2 regions of the Bacillus sp. TL12 genome follow, and region 2 is predicted to be linked to the other one. Evidence: predicted binding sites of a transcription regulator. Region 2 holds the regulator's gene; the other holds the start of a gene.
The links. The regulator NrdR, encoded in region 2, represses ribonucleotide reductase genes. The targets are predictions, from matches to a motif close to AACACNATATATNGTGTT.
Positions count from the first base shown of each region.

Region 1 (3,431 bases), on a different contig from region 2:
ATTATGATTAAATGTATGCGAGGAAACAGAAGCGAGAAGGAGATTGTGATATGTTTGTAGCAGAACACGAAATTGAAATCCGCTATGCGGAAACAGATCAAATGGGTGTGGTGTATCACTCAAATTATTTAGTATGGCTGGAATTGGGGCGTACTAAATTAATACAAGAATTAGGATTTTCATATATTGAAATGGAAAAAGAAGGAGTTATTTCTCCAGTATTAGATTTGCAAATTTCATATCGGAAAGCAATGCGTTATGGAGAAAAAGCAATTGTAAAAACATGGATTGATTCAGTTAGTCCACTCCGTGTTATTTACGGATATGAAATTTATAATGGTGATGGAGACCTTTGTATTACGGCTACAACAACAAATATTTGTGCGAAAAAAGAGGGATTCCGTCCTGTATCCTTTAAGAAATTATACCCTGAGTGGTATGCGAAGTATGAAGAAATTAAGAAAAAATAAAAAGTGTGGCCCTGGGCCACACTTTTTTTATTTTTCATAATTAAATTGCGGGAAGTCATCACCGTCGTTAAGTGTAACAGATAAGTCATGCCCATCAAAGAACCATTCATCATCCGATTCAATGAAGAAGTTAATGCCTTCTTCTTGAATTTGAGTGGCAGGATGAGCAGGATCGTCTTTACGGATTCCTAGAGAAAGTCCCTTTTGAACAGTGCTGCAACCACCATATTGTACGAAAAAGCGAAGTGTATCGCCAGATTGTAAGTTTAATTCATCTTTATACCAATTTACTGCTTCTTTTGTTACGGAAAGATTCATGTATAGTTCCTCCAAGTTATGTTGCTTTTTCTATAGTATAAAAAATAACGCAAAAAGACGCTATTAATATGCTTTGCGTTTTCTTTTTGCGTTATCCCGCATTAACGGACAGTAATACTCCCACCTCAAAATTCGGCGGGAGCAAAGAAATTAGGTGGGAGATAAACTGTCCGTAAAAGCCCGATTGGTTCAACTAATAATCAGTGGGGATGAAGAAAACCCCCACTGATTAAAGTTTCACTTTATGTGGGGCACAACCTTACTTTTGTTTCTTTGTAAAATTCGCTTTCGGCTCAGTTTTATTTATAATTCGTCCAATATTGGCACGGTGTTTATAAATAACCATACCAGCTAATAAACACATCGCAACAATGAAGATTTTATTCCCGTCAATAATTGATGCGATAACAGCAACAACAGCCGTTACCATAGAAGAAAGCGATACGTATCTCGTTGTAAATAGCAGGGTGAAAAAGACAGCGGCTAATATTACAAAAATGATTGGCGTGTAGCATAAGAGTACTCCAGCAGAAGTTGCGACTGCTTTTCCGCCGCGGAATTTCGCGAAAATCGGATATACATGTCCAAGAACTGCAGCTAATCCAAACCAAAGGGGATGGGTGTCTAAGGCGAAAATTAACGGTAGTGCTGTCGCTAACGTCCCCTTTAAAATGTCAGCAATTGTAACGATAAAACCTGCTTTTTTCCCTAGCGTCCGAAATGTATTCGTTCCTCCTAAATTACCGCTACCATGCTCGCGAATGTCGATTCCATAACCAATTTTTCCAACAACAAGTGCAAAGGGAATCGAGCCAAGTAAATAGGCAACGATAAATAAAAGATATGTAATAAGCATAAGTTCAGTCTCCTTTATTCAAATGTGTTGATAAAGGGTAAAAAGAGTTTTTCCCGTATATTGTACCATACATTTGTAAAGATCACATTTCTTTTTTGTAAATGAAAAATTCAAAGTTTCTTAAAAAAACTTTCACAGGAATGTTACATTTCTCACAGATTGATTAGAACTATATGTTGTATCATTTTGTTAGTGAATTAACAAGATGTTGTTGGAGGTTTGGGAAATGATGAAACAAAGTACGTGTGGAGAAGAATTAATGAAGATTTTTGAAACAATTGTCCACGGGAATGAGCAAGATTTAATGCAAGAAAATGCAAATGTTGATGGACGGTCTCCAATGGGAATGATGGGAACATTTGCATCTGAGAGCGCCAAATATTATGCAATGGAACAGTTACTTTCTGAAGAAGTAAAAAAAGCAATCAATCAAAATATATTATACCCACATGATTTAGACTTTTATGCGACAGGTACGACAACATGTTCGCAAATTCCTTTAGCACAAATGCTTGAAAAAGGATTTCATACCGGGCATGGACATATGAGACAACCACAAGATATTAAAAGCGCGTTGGCGCTTTCTTCGATTATTTTTCAGGCAAACCAGAACATGCAGCACGGCGGTCAATCATTTGCCTTATTTGATATTGATTTAGCACCGTATGTGAGAAAAACATTTGAGAGAAATAAGAACAGATTAGGGGCGTATCCGTTAACAAAAGAGCAAGTAGAAGAATTTGCATGGAAAGAAACAGAAAACGATACGTATCAAGCTTGTGAAGCGTTTATTCATAATTCTAATAGTATGCATAGCCGGGGAGGTGGGCAAGTTCCGTTTATCTCTATTAACTACGGAACGGATACATCGAAAGAAGGAAGATTATTAATTCAGCAATTATTACGAGCGACTCAGGCTGGATTAGGAAAAGGTGAAACACCTATCTTCCCTATTCAAATCTTTAAGCTGAAAAAAGGTGTCAATTTTGAAGAGAGTGATCCGAACTATGATTTGTTTGAATTGGCACTAGAAACGACTGCTGAGCGGTTGTTCCCGAATTTTTCATTTTTAGATGCGCCATTTAATGCAGCGCATTATGATGGTCGTTCAGAAAGCGAAGTATGTTATATGGGCTGTCGTACGCGTGTTATGTCTAATATTCATGGGGAAGAGACTGCAATTGGAAGAGGGAATTTATCGTTTACTTCTATTAACTTAGTGAAATTGGCATTGATTAGCGGTTCAAAAGAAACATTTTTTGAAGCTTTACATTATTATGTGGATCTTGGCATTCGTCAACTACTAGAAAGATTTGCTTACCAGTGTACGAAAAAGGCAAGAGATTTTCACTTTTTATATTCACAAGGAGTATGGCGGGGCGGAGAAAAACTGCATCCTGAAGATTCTGTTGCTGAAATTTTAAAACAAGGAACGTTAAGTATTGGTTTTATCGGCCTTGCAGAATGTTTAGTTGCTTTAACAGGAAAACATCATGGGGAAGATAAAGAATCATGGGATCTTGGAAATGAAATCGTGACCTTTATGAGAGAGAAGATGGATCAAGCGACGGAAGAATATCAACTTAATTTCTCTTTAATTGCAACTCCTGCGGAAGGATTATCAGGCAAGTTTGTGAAAAGAGATCGGGATGAATTTGGAATTATTAGTGGTGTGACAAACCATAAATATTATACAAATTCGTTCCACATACCAGTTTATTATTCTATTCAAGCAATTGACAAAATCCGCTTAGAAGGTCCATTTCATGCACTGTGTAATGGCGGAC
Region 1 covers NZ_JAJJBY010000008.1:79,296-82,726, forward strand. Annotated here, with positions in the region: gene LOK41_RS10075 (acyl-CoA thioesterase) at 51-470, shown strand; gene LOK41_RS10080 (HesB/YadR/YfhF family protein) at 498-788, opposite strand; gene plsY (glycerol-3-phosphate 1-O-acyltransferase PlsY) at 1,048-1,644, opposite strand; gene LOK41_RS10090 (anaerobic ribonucleoside triphosphate reductase) at 1,871-3,431, shown strand, end outside.
Region 1: a site for NrdR is predicted at 1,810-1,827, ahead of LOK41_RS10090 (anaerobic ribonucleoside triphosphate reductase). Genes of this name have one in related genera too.

Region 2 (3,431 bases):
CCTGCAATTTTCTCAACATATGATTTAGCCAGTTTCATGTCAGAACGAAGCATAACGTAATAAATAAGTACATTGACAACACCTGGCGCTAGTTTTTGACTCAACATCACTTCTTCTACAATTTGTAAATCTGCTTTTGTTGGTTCTGCCCCGCCTGAGATTTCTTTTAATAATTGTTTCGGTGAAATTTCCTCAAGCTGTTTGATAAGCATCTCTTCTTGCGTAGTTGGCTCTTTCTCTTTCATCGTACGCGTAGAATGAGGTTGCACCCGTTCACTTAACACCGGAAGCGCTTGACCGTTTTCAAATTGATACCAATCACGCGCTCCTTTACGAAGCCTCTCCGTATCAATCGTTTGTAATTCTGTCACTGCACCAAGCACTATATTTTGCATCGATAATACATCGACGTCATACACGTAGGCTAGCGTAATGACACATTCACGTACTTGATCCGTAATTGCCTTTCTTGGGACGAGCGTCGATACCCCTTCTAGAAATAAAGAAAAGTCAAAGAAATCATTCCAAACCTTAGGCGCAGTCCCCTGTTCATTTCCAGGCATGACTGTTGTCTTTGGAATACGAACTTCCTCTTGTGCATGCTCAAATTGACCTGGATTAAATGAACCAAATACATCATTAAAAGAACGTGTAACATTTTCATATGAAGCAAAATCGAATTCTTCTTCTAAGAAGTATTGTTTAACTTGATTATATTTCGCTCTGCTCAATCTGTTGTACAAGAAAATACTCAAAACAATATCATCAAAAAATTGTTTTGGAGTTAGTGGTGGCTGCAATTCATATATAAACATCCGAATATCTTTTTCTTTTTTAATATATACGTTTAAAAGCCCAATTGCTTCTAATTTCACCCGTTCTTCATATACTTCAGGAAGCTGCATTTGCATTGTCACCATCAGAGAGTGATGTGTATTCTCTTTTCCAAATACACGATCCTGCTCTAGCTCTCCCCACAGCGTCATGTATAGGCTAAAAGCCTTGCTACCCACTAATGGTTGATATAACATTGTTAATACCTTCCGATCGTAATTATGCAATAGCCCTTTTGCACTTACTTTATAACGATCGATTGGCAATAGCTCCATCCATGACTGTTTTTCCATTCCCTGCAATTCCTTTCTTTTGTCCATTTTACGTATTCTATTAGTAAAAAAGAGCTAATAGCTTACGCTTATAGCTCTTTTTCACGTAATTTGCGGGTTCAATTCTTCCATCATTCCAAAAGAAATGAAACAAAGAGACAGCCACCGCGAATCAGAGTTTTATCTTATTCTCTTTCTTTTTGCAGTATATCTTTTAATTCCTCAATGAATACATTTAAATCTTTAAATTGACGGTATACAGACGCAAATCGTACATAAGCAACATCGTCAATATCTCGAAGTGCTTCCATTACGATTTCACCGATCATATCGCTTTTCACTTCTGATATTCCTAAATTACGAAGTTCACGCTCTACTTTTTGCGTTACTCCTTCTAATTGCTTTAACGATACAGGTCTTTTTTCACACGCTTTAATTAACCCGCGTAAAATCTTTTCTTTATTAAACTCTTCTCGTGTTCCCTCTTTTTTTACAACAATAAGAGGTGGTTCTTCTACTCGTTCAAATGTCGTAAATCGATTTAAACAACTTTCACACTCTCTTCTTCTTCGAATGGAGCGTCCCTCATCTACCGGACGTGAATCCAATACTCTTGTACCATTATGAAAACAGGTTGGACAACGCAACTCATTCACTCCCTTGCAATTTAATCTTCATTCTTCTCGTTTCACCTACATGCGAAAATATATATACAATATTATATAACCTATTTGTCTACGCTTACTACTTCCATTTATATAAACTAAAAAAGAGGTGCATTATACACCTCTTTACATTTTAAATCAATTATGTTCTTTTTTAAAGAGCTTTTGTTTCTCTATGCTTAATTTCGAAGCTACCTGTGCCTCGAGGAAGCTCGATGCTCTCTCGCGTTTTCGCATTTAAACCTTCTGCAATGTATTCTGCAGCAACATTTGGATCAATACGATCCCCACAAGTATAAACATCAATACTTGCATAGCCGTGCTCCGGGAAGCTATGAATTGTTAAATGTGATTCCGAAATGATTACAACTCCACTTACACCCTGTGGCGCAAATTTATGAAAAGCAACCTCACGTACTTCAGCACCTGCTCTTAGTGCTGCATCCACAAATAATTGTTCAATAAACGGCATATCATTAAGCTTGTCGAAATCGCAATCCCAAAGTTCAGCGATTACGTGACGACCCATCGTGTCCATAGTATCCATTCTACAGTTCCCCCTCATAAAAATTTAATCTAACTGTTCGAATTGAAAACTAATTTGCAATTTGGCTTGCTCTACTACCACGGGGGAAAGTTAGTCCAGAGAGGTCCTAACCCTTTAAGTAGTAACTACGTACCTCAGCTCTTAAGTTTACGAGTGTTAGTATACTTTGTTTATTTTCATTTTGCAACAACAGTTTTTTCGATTTTTTGTCATATTCTCTTCTTTACTTTTCCAAAAAACAAATAATTGATTCACAAATGCAATAATCACAATGGTTTCTCCTATGTACCATTCGCGAAAATATACTTGTATAATTTTTTTCCTTTTCAGAAAAAAATACAAAAAAAGAAGACAAGCAATCGCTTGCCTTCCTTGTATCATTAAATGTGTTGTACATTTTCTTGTTTTGTTAATTCAGCAGCAACTAACTGCACAAGATCTACAACACGGCGAGAGTAACCCCACTCGTTATCATACCAAGCAAGTACTTTCACTTTACGTTCGCCCATTACCATTGTAGATAAACTATCAATGATAGCTGAGTGTGTATTTGTATTAAAGTCAATCGAAACTAAAGGTTCCTCACTGAATTCAATAATCCCTTTCAGTGGACCGTTTGCAACAGTTTTAAACGCTTCATTAATTTCCTCAACTGTTACATCACGTTTCACATCTACTACTAAGTCAACAAGAGACACGTTTGGTGTTGGAACACGAAGTGCCATTCCATGAAGTTTTCCATTTAAATGTGGAAGAACTTTCGCTAGAGCTTTTGCAGCACCTGTTGTTGTAGGAATAATAGACTGTCCACAAGCACGTGCTCTTCGTAAATCTTTATGTGGGTTATCAATATTTTTTTGGTCATTTGTATAAGCATGAACAGTTGTCATTAAACCGTTTTCAATTCCAAACTGCTCATCTAACACCTTAACAACAGGCGCTAAACAGTTTGTTGTACAAGATGCATTTGAAATCACAGTATGTTTTGTAATGTCTAATTGTTCTTCATTTACACCAACTACAATTGTTACATCTTCATTTTTACCTGGCGCTGTTAAAATAACCTTCTTTGCCCCAGCTTCTACATGAAGAATCGCTTTTTCTTTCGCATTA
Region 2 covers NZ_JAJJBY010000002.1:302,785-306,215, reverse strand. Annotated here, with positions in the region: gene LOK41_RS03530 (replication initiation and membrane attachment family protein) at 1-1,127, opposite strand, end outside; gene nrdR (transcriptional regulator NrdR) at 1,292-1,753, opposite strand; gene speD (adenosylmethionine decarboxylase) at 1,926-2,309, opposite strand; gene LOK41_RS03515 (glyceraldehyde-3-phosphate dehydrogenase) at 2,699-3,431, opposite strand, start outside.